Regions from separate parts of the Streptomyces sp. NPDC052225 genome, predicted to be linked through region 3. Evidence: riboswitches for the same ligand, from Rfam matches in the RefSeq annotation. Region 3 holds a riboswitch; each other region holds the start of a gene.

What was found. A riboswitch is a leader RNA that binds a small molecule or an ion and turns the genes downstream of it on or off. The one in region 3 is predicted to bind cyclic di-AMP.
Region 1: linked by a shared signal. The riboswitch ahead of AB0L37_RS22555 (transglycosylase family protein) and the one ahead of AB0L37_RS21285 (LysM peptidoglycan-binding domain-containing M23 family metallopeptidase) in region 3 are both predicted to bind cyclic di-AMP.
Region 2: linked by a shared signal. The riboswitch ahead of AB0L37_RS17535 (C40 family peptidase) and the one ahead of AB0L37_RS21285 (LysM peptidoglycan-binding domain-containing M23 family metallopeptidase) in region 3 are both predicted to bind cyclic di-AMP.
Region 4: linked by a shared signal. The riboswitch ahead of AB0L37_RS14990 (M23 family metallopeptidase) and the one ahead of AB0L37_RS21285 (LysM peptidoglycan-binding domain-containing M23 family metallopeptidase) in region 3 are both predicted to bind cyclic di-AMP.

The regions. Positions count from the first base shown of each region.
Region 1 is NZ_JBFAVD010000015.1:138,699-140,887, forward strand. It holds gene eno (phosphopyruvate hydratase) at 1-18, opposite strand, end outside; gene AB0L37_RS22555 (transglycosylase family protein) at 289-972, opposite strand; cyclic di-AMP (ydaO/yuaA leader) riboswitch at 977-1,183, opposite strand; gene AB0L37_RS22560 (transglycosylase family protein) at 1,320-2,189, opposite strand, start outside.
Region 2 is NZ_JBFAVD010000010.1:165,289-167,477, reverse strand. It holds gene AB0L37_RS17545 (ATP-dependent Clp protease proteolytic subunit) at 1-96, shown strand, start outside; gene AB0L37_RS17540 (hypothetical protein) at 104-412, shown strand; cyclic di-AMP (ydaO/yuaA leader) riboswitch at 738-950, shown strand; gene AB0L37_RS17535 (C40 family peptidase) at 954-1,427, shown strand; gene AB0L37_RS17530 (DUF6328 family protein) at 1,555-2,070, shown strand; gene AB0L37_RS17525 (LysE family translocator) at 2,009-2,189, opposite strand, start outside.
Region 3 is NZ_JBFAVD010000014.1:57,373-59,561, reverse strand. It holds gene AB0L37_RS21290 (SGNH/GDSL hydrolase family protein) at 1-36, opposite strand, end outside; gene AB0L37_RS21285 (LysM peptidoglycan-binding domain-containing M23 family metallopeptidase) at 167-907, opposite strand; cyclic di-AMP (ydaO/yuaA leader) riboswitch at 911-1,096, opposite strand; gene AB0L37_RS21280 (tyrosine-protein phosphatase) at 1,464-2,189, shown strand, end outside.
Region 4 is NZ_JBFAVD010000008.1:146,938-149,126, forward strand. It holds gene AB0L37_RS14990 (M23 family metallopeptidase) at 108-896, opposite strand; cyclic di-AMP (ydaO/yuaA leader) riboswitch at 909-1,073, opposite strand; gene AB0L37_RS14995 (pitrilysin family protein) at 1,324-2,189, opposite strand, start outside.

The sequences.
Region 1 (2,189 bases), on a different contig from region 3:
GACGTCGATGGACGGCACGAGCATCTCCTTCTGGGATGTGACGCGGGCTATGCGGGGCCGCGATGCACGGCCTCGACCCCTTGAGCCTAACCGCCTCCGGGGCATCGGCCAGCCGACCGACCGTCCCTTGGACAACGCCGTGAGCGAAATGTTCCTGAACGGAACAAAAACAGCGACCCCCGTTCCGGATTCCGGAACGGGGGTCGCGGTGCGAGCGGCCCGTGGGGACGGGGCGGGGTCCTCGGCGTCCGCCGATGCCGGGACTCCCTATAAGGGTGCGGCTGCGGACTACTTCAGGTGGAGCTGCTGACCCGGGTAGATCAGGTCGGCGTCCTTGACGATGTCCTTGTTCAGCTTGAACAGCTTCTGCCAGGTCGTGCCGTGCGCGCCGGCGATCTCGCCGAGGGTGTCGCCGGACTTGACCTTGTACTCGCCGTCGCCCTTCTCGACCTTCTGGCCGGTCGGGGTCGTGACGGTCTCGCGCTTCTCGGAGCGGGTCGTCGTGGACGAGTCCGAGCGCTCCTGCTGCTTGGGCTGCGCCTGCTGCTGCGGCTGCGCCTGCTGCTGCGTCTCGGCGGCCGGAGCGGAGTTGCCGGTGGACGCGCCGGACAGGTTGACGCCACAGCTCGGCCAGGCGCCCTTGCCCTGGGAGGCGAGGACCTTCTCGGCGACGGCTATCTGCTGCGCCTTGGAGGCCTGGTCGGCCGAGGACGCGTAGGCGGTGCCGCCGTACGCGGCCCACGTGGAGGACGAGAACTGGAGGCCGCCGTAGTAGCCGTTGCCGGTGTTGATCGACCAGTTGCCACCGGACTCGCACTGGGCGACCTGGTCCCACTCGGAGGTGGTCGCGGCGGAGGCCGAGGTGGCACCCATCAGCGGGACGGCGACGGCGGCACCGGCGACACCGGCGAGCGTGGCGACACGGACGGCCTTGGACGGGCGGCGGTGCTTGCCCTTGCTGGAAAGCAGCATGGAGAGATCCCCTCACCGACGCCTACGAGGTGAGCTGTCGGGTTCGGGCCAGTGAGTGCCCGGCCGCGCATCCTTGTGCGCGGCTTAACCCCTAGCCGTCCGAAGTCGTCGACCTCGTACGGCGCTTACCTGGGTCCCCCGCTCCTGCCTACGGCGCTGACGCGTCGACTGTTCCCGTACGGACGTTGGCAGGATTCGGCGTGACGTCCATCGGGGCCCGCTGTGGCGAGCGGTCACGACCGTAAGCAGTGGATCCGCCCGATTTCAAAGACGATCAGGCCCTTTGAGACCCATCTCTCACTTGCGCCAAAGCGGACAAACAACCATCAATGCGTCCCGAACTCCCGCTACTTTTCGACCGATTCGAGACCAAGATCCAGACTCTGACCAGGAATGATGAGGTCCGGGTCGGACCCGACCTCCTTCTTGTTCCGGTCGTAGAGCGCGGCCCACCCGCCGTCCACGTCCTGCGCGTCGGCGATGTCCCAGAGGTTGTCGCCGGAGCGGACCGTGTAGGTCCCGTCGCCGCGCTTGTCGTCGCGGGAGGCGTGACGGCCTTCTCCCGTACGGGAGTCGGCGTCGTCGTCGGCGGCCCGGTCGCCGCGGTGGCGGCCGGCGGCGGAGGCGTCGCCGCCGGTGGCGGAGGGGTCCGGGGTGGCCGAGGCGGAGGACTCGGGGGCGGCCGGATCGACGGAGCCGGACGCGTCGGCGGGGTCCGCCGAGTCGGCCGGGCCGGCCGAATCGCCCGGGTCGGCCGAGGGAGTTGTGGCGCTCTGCTCCGACTTGTCCGAGTTGTTCGAGCTCTCGTCGGCCGCGGTGTCACTCTTGTCGCCGTCGGTGCCGTTACCGGAGGTATCCCCCGAGGCGTCAGTTGACGCGCCGTCGGATGCGGTGTCCGAGTCGTCCGACCCGTCGTGATTCTTCTCTCCCGAGGACGTGTCCGCATCGGACGCCTGCGGGGAGGGGCTCGTACCCGGGTCGACGTCGGCGGAGTCGTCGCTCTTGCTGAGGCCCGCGGCGAGCGAGCAGCTCGGCCAGGCGGCCGTGCCCCTGGCGTCGAGGACCTTCTCGGCGACGGCTATCTGCTGCGAGCGGCTGGCCAGGTCGGCGCGCGGGGCGTAGTCGAGGCCGCCGTACTGCTCCCACATCTCCTGCGAGAACTGGAGGCCGCCGTAGTAGCCGTTGCCCGCGTCCAGGCTCCACTGGCCGCCGGACTC
Region 2 (2,189 bases), on a different contig from region 3:
ACCGTGCTGACCGCTGAACAGAGCCGGGAGTTCGGCCTCGTGGACCACGTCCTGGCGAGCCGCAAGACGTCGCTCGGCACCCAGGATCCGAGGTGACGTGTCGATGTACCCGCCCGAACTGCCGCCGCTGCCCGCGCTGACCCGCGCCGAGTGCGAGCTGGTGGACAACTATCTGGCCGTGGTCGATCTGCTGGCCCGGATCAATCCGGCGCGGGGCGAGGACACCTACCGGGGGCTGCGCGCGGCCCAGGCGCTCGTCAGCCGCGCGACGGCGCTGCGGGACGCCCTGACGCTGATGCACCAGCGCGGAGAGAGCGAGGTGCATGCCGCAACCCTGACACGGGCTCTTCGCGTCTTGGACGGGGAGAGGCGAACACAGAGGGTCACCTTGCCGCCAGAAACTGTCAGTTGAGGTCGCCGAGCATCCCTCGCCCGTCCGACCCGTCTGGGTCCGGGGTGAAACGGCCCGGATGGTGTACCCCCGAATGGCGTAGACGTTCGTCCGTCAAAAAGCCCTTCGGAGTTGCGTCACGGCTGTACGCGGGCACCGGAATTCACCGTTCCGCCGCTGGTACGAGCATGGTCGGGCGTCGCGCCCGGGGCCCGAAAGCCGCACCGTCCACCTGAACGGGCCAAGCGTGAGGAGCCTCACTTACCGCCGGTTCAGCTCGGTTTTCGGGACACGAGTGCGTGAAGATCCCTTCCGACGACAAGCCCCCGCCGCCGCGGCGGGGCGGTCCGTGCGGACGCCGAGTCCTGCCGCCGCACGGATGTCAGGTCGACAGAAGTGGATCGGCAGGAGTGGAGGACCCAATCACGACGGGTCACCGGCACACCTCGTCCGAGGCGTGACCGAGGGGCCCTTGGGGTGAAGCCGCATCACGCGGCCGGGCATCTTCGCCAGCCCGAACCCGACAGGTCATCCTTCGCAGGCGGCTGACGAAGGGTTGCGCATGACTGCGCTCGATCGTGTCCCGTCGCTGCTGACCAGGGCCGGTACCGCCTCGGTCCTCACCCTCGCCGTGGCGGGAGCGGGACTCATGGTCCCCGGCGCCGCGCCGGAGGCATCGGCTGCGGCGGCCTCGACCAAAGCTCTCCAGGTCGCGGCTTCCAAGAAGGGAGCGCCCTACAAGTGGGGCGCCGCGGGCCCGCACCGGTTCGACTGCTCCGGCCTGACGCTCTACTCGTTCAAGCGGGCGGGCAAGAAGCTGCCCCGTACCGCAGCCCAGCAGTACAACAAGACGCGTCATATCCGTGCGGCCTCCCGCACCCGCGGTGACCTGGTCTTCTTCCACTCGGGACGGAGCGTTTACCACGTCGGCATCTACGCCGGCAAGGGACGGATCTGGCACTCCCCGAAGACCGGGGACGTGGTGAGACTGCAGAAGATCTGGACGAAGAGCGTCTGGTACGGCCGGGTGCGCTGACGCCCCTCGCCGGACCGCAGCGCCGCAGGTGAGGCGGGCCGGGCGCCAGGCCCGCCCCCTGTGGCCGCTGAAGACCGGCCGAGATCGCTTTCGATTGAAATCATCACTATTGGTTACTCATGCCGATATGAGCGAGCGCAACGAGACCCCGTTGGAGCGTGCCGACCGCAACTTCGGTGAGCTGCTCCAGGAGCTGCGTGTCGTCCAGACCGGCGTGCAGTTCCTCTTCGCCTTCCTGCTGACGCTCGCCTTCACGCCGCGCTTTCCGGACCTGGACTCCGTGCAGCGCGCCACGTACGTGACGACGCTGCTCCTCGCGGTCGTGGCCGCGGCCCTGCTGACCGCGCCCGCCGCGGTGCACCGGGTGCTGTTCCAGATGGGGGCCAAGCCGCAGATCGTGCAGGTCTCGTCGCGGCTCGCGGCCTTCGGGATGGTCGTTCTCGTGCTCGCCCTGTCCGGGTCCGTGCTGCTGGTCGTCGACGTGACCCTCGATCGCGGCGCCGGTGTCGCGGCGGGGGCCGGCACCCTCCTGGTCTGCGCGGGACTGTGGGGAGCGCTGCCCTGGGCGCTGCGCCGCACCCTCACCCGAGCAGAGGCTCGAGAAGAAGGACGAGGGCCAGGAGGACCAGAGCGCTCCCCGTGACGGCTTCCACCGCGCGGGCGGTGCGCGGCCTGCGCAGCCACCGGCCGAGCCGGTCCACCAGCAGCGCGACCGCGGGGAACCAGAGCAGCGCGAGCACCACGACGATCGCCGACAGGACG
Region 3 (2,189 bases):
CGTGCCGCCGCTGAATGATCTCGATTCGTTTGCCACGACCACACATCTTTCACCCTGGGATGTGACCTACGCGACCGTAGCCAGGGGTTGACGGGTGGTGAGATAGCCCACTCGGCCCCCGGGGAATATCCCGGGGGGCCGAGTGGATCGCGCGCGCCGGGTCCTGTCAGACGCTCACACCGTGCTGGCGCAGGTACGCCAGGGGGTCGATGTCGGAGCCGTAGTTCGGGGACGTACGGATCTCGAAGTGCAGGTGCGGCCCGGTGACGTTGCCGGTCGCGCCCGACAGGCCGATCTGCTGCCCGGCGGTGACGGCCTGGCCGGCCGAGACGCCCACCGACGACATGTGGGCGTACTGCGAGTACTTGCCGTCGGCGTGCTGGATGACGACCTCGTTGCCGTAGCTGCCGTCCCAGCCGGCCGAGACGACGGTGCCGGCGGCGATCGCCTTGAGCGAGGTGCCGGTGGCAACGGTGAAGTCGGTCCCGGTGTGGTAGCCGCTGGACCACATGGAGCCGTTCTGGTGGTACGGGGTACCGATGGACGCGGCGACGGGCTTCACGTAGGAGGTGGTGGTGGAGGCGCTCGCCTGCGTCGCCGTGGTGGTGGCCTTGGCCGCGCCGCCGAGCGTGAGCTTCGTGCCGGGCTTGATGAGCGCGGCGTCGGAGCCGATCGCGGCCTTGTTGTCCTGGTAGAGCTGCTTCCAGCCGCCGTCGACGCCCTGCGCCTCGGCGATCTTGGAGAGCGTGTCACCGGCCTTCACCGTGTACGTCGTGGCGGTGGCGGCATGGGCGCCGGTCGCGCCGATCAGCGGCAGGGCGAGCGCGGCTCCGCCGGCGGAGACGACGGCGGCGGCGCGGGTGACGCGCTGGGACTTCGGACGGCGGTGCTTTCCCTTTGCGGGCATGGCGAAATCTCTCTCCGTCGCCTACGAGGTGAGCTGTCGGGTTCGGACGGGAGATGTCCGGCCGCGCCCGTCGTACGGACGCGACTTCACCCCGAGCCGCATGGGGAATTCCCTCGGCGGCGTACTGCCTGTGGGTCCCCCGCTCCTGCCGTCACGGGTAGTCGTTCGGAATCCGGGCGGTGGCAGGACTAGGCGTTCCGACCGGAGTTGGTGGTGACCGTAAAGGAATGAGAAAGGCGGCGACAAGCGCCGAATTCACGTACGCCAGCCCTTTCTTGATCGACTGGGAGTTCCCGGTGTCACCCTGCGTCGACCCTTCCGCTTTACCAACGCCTTACCCCTAGCAAATTCCGCGCGCCGCAATCCGGACGACCGCCACGGAACGTCACGGCTATGAGCCTGCTCACGCAGACCTGCGCAACACCCGTGCTACCAGGGACAGTTACCAAGGAAAGCCTCAAATCGGACAGATGGTTGCCCCGGGAAGCCATGTCGTATCGTCAGGAGCGCGATCCGCCGGCGAGCAACGCCGGTGCCCCGACCGGGAGGAGCCCCCGTGACGCAGCACGTCCCGTCCACCGAGCCCGAGCTGGCCGGAGTACGCAACTTCCGGGACGTCGGCGGCCTCCCGACCGTGGACGGCCGGCGCGTGCGCCAGGGCGTGCTCTACCGCAGCGGACACCTCGCCCACGCCACCGCCGAGGACGCGGTGTTCCTCGCGGGCCTCGGGCTGCACACGGTCTTCGACTTCCGCAACGCGGCGGACCAGCGCCTTGAGGGCGCCGACGTCGAGTTGCCGGGCGTGCGCAATGTGAACCTGCCGCTGTCCGACCCGGCCGACGGCGCCGAGTTCTGGCAGATGGTCCGCGACGGCGACATAGAGCAGCTGCGGGCGCTCCTGTCCGAGGGCCGCGCCGCGAACCGCATGATCACGTCCTACCGCTCGATCATCACGCAGCGCACCGGCGAGCACAGCCGGGTGCTGCACGCGCTCGCCGAGGACAGCGTCCCCGCCCTGATGCACTGCGCCGCGGGCAAGGACCGCGCGGGCCTGTCGATCGCCGTGACACTGCTCGCGGTCGGCGTGGAGCGCGACGCCATCGAGGCGGACTACCTGGAGTCGAACGCGAAGCACCGCCGCTACAAGGTGCGCCGCAGCGGCACGTCCGCGGACGCGTACTCCCCCGAGGTCATGGAGCTGCTCAGCCCGCTCTTCGACGCGCGCGCCGAGTACCTGAACGCGGCCTTCGAGACGCTCGAGGAGACCTGGGGCAGCACGGAC
Region 4 (2,189 bases), on a different contig from region 3:
GCAGCCCTGAATCCATGGATATTTTTTGGACAGGAGCGGCGTGCACACGCGAAAGCCCCGGCTCGGCGAGCCGGGGCTTTCGTGAGGTCGTCCGAACGGGTCAGCCGTCAGACACTGACGCCGTGCGAGCGCAGGTACGCGACCGGGTCGATGTCCGAGCCGTACTCGGGGCTCGTGCGGGCCTCGAAGTGGAGGTGCGGGCCGGTGACGTTGCCCGTGGCGCCGGAGAGGCCTATCTGCTGGCCCGGGGTGACCGACTGGCCCACGGAGACGCCGATGGACGACAGGTGACCGTACTGGGTGTACGTGCCGTCGTTCATCTTGATCACGATGTTGTTGCCGTACGCGCCGCCCCAGCCGGCCTCGACGACGGTGCCGGAGCCGACGGCGTGCACCGCGGTGCCGCTCGCGGCGTGGAAGTCGATGCCGGTGTGGCTGCCGGAGGACCACAGGCCGCTGCTCGCCTTGTAGGCGGTGGAGACGTACGAGTTGGAGATGGGCGCCACGTAGGTGTTGAGGCGCTTGCGCTCGGCCTCACGCGCGGCGCGCTCCTTGGCCTCGCGCTCCTTCTTGGCCTTCGCCTCGGCGGCGCGCCTCTCGGCCTCGGCCTTCTTCTGGGCCTCCTCGGCCGCCTTCTTCTCGGCGGCGGCTTCGGCGGCGGCCTTCTTCTGCGCGGAGGCCTGTGCGTCGATCTGGTCGGCCAGGGAGTCGCCGATGGCGATGGCCTGCGTCAGGCCGTTCTGGTCGGCGGCCGCGGAGTCTGCGGCGAGAGCGGGGGCGGCGAAGCCTCCGATGACACCGGTCGTGGTGAGCGCCGCGACGCCCGCGACCTGCGCGGTGGTACGCGTGAGACGGCTCGGACGACGGTGCTTCCCGGTGGCACGGGTGAACGCCATGAAGGGGTTGATCCTTTCCTTCCCTCTCGCCTACCGGGTTAGCTGACGGGTTCGGAGCAGGAAGGTCTCCTACGGGCTCCCTCCCCTCGCGGGAAGAGCGCCCGATTCACCCCAGGGACTGCGGTGGGTCCCCGGCTCCCCTGGCTCGCGCCATGGGGGACTCGGCGATGACTGTCCGGTGTCGCGGGCGCGACGTGTGTCTGGCGGACAGCCGGACCGACGCTAAGCGGGACATCTTTCAATCAACAAACGGATCCCGGCTTTTGTAGTGCATGCCACAGAGCAGACAGGCAACCTCCGCCTCAATTCGGACATATGCGATCGATAGCTAGTCGAGAGGCGGACAACTGCGGACGTGAGCGACACCACGAAGCCCCGGTGGCCTATGCGGCCACCGGGGCTTGCGGTCTCCTGCGGGTCGTCCGGGTCAGCCGGTGACGACGCTCACCTCGCCGATCCCGAGCGCCTTGACGGGCTCCTCGATCTGCGCGGCGTCGCCCACCAGGATCGTCACCAGACGGTCGGCCGGGAAGGCGCTCACGACCGCCGCAGTGGCCTCCACGGTGCCCGTGGCGGCGAGTTGGCGGTACAGCTGCGCCTGGTAGTCGTCCGGCAGGTGCTGCTCGACCTGGTCGGCGAGCGTGCCGGCGACGGCCGCGGCGGTCTCGAACTTCAGCGGGGCCACGCCCACCAAGTTCTGCACCGCGGTGTCGCGTTCGGCGTCCGTGAGGCCCTCCGCGGCCAGCGTGCGCAGGACCTTCCAGAGGTCGTCGAGCGCGGGCCCGGTGTTCGGCGTGTCCACGGACCCGCTGATGGCGAGCATCGCGGCGCCCGTGCCGTCCGGCGCCGAACGCAGCACCTGGGCGAAGGAGCGCACTCCGTAGGTGTAGCCCTTCTCCTCGCGCAGAACCCGGTCGAGGCGCGAGGTGAGGGTGCCGCCGAGGCAGTACGTGCCGAGGATCTGCGCGGCCCACACGCGGTCGTGCCGGTCGGGTCCGATGCGGCCGATGAGCAGCTGCGTCTGCACGGCGCCCGGGCGGTCCACGATGACGACGCGTCCGGTGTCGTCGGCGGTGACCGGCGGGACCGGGCGGGGCTCGGTGGTGTCGCCGGTCCAGGCGCCGAGCGTGTCCCCCAGGAGGGCGTCGACGTCGACGCCCGTCAGGTCGCCCACCACTACGGCTGTAGCGGTGGCAGGGCGTACGTGCTTCTCGTAGAAGGCGCGTACGGCGGCCGCGTCGATCGCGGTGACGGTCTCCTCGGTGCCCTGGCGCGGGCGCGACATGCGCGCGC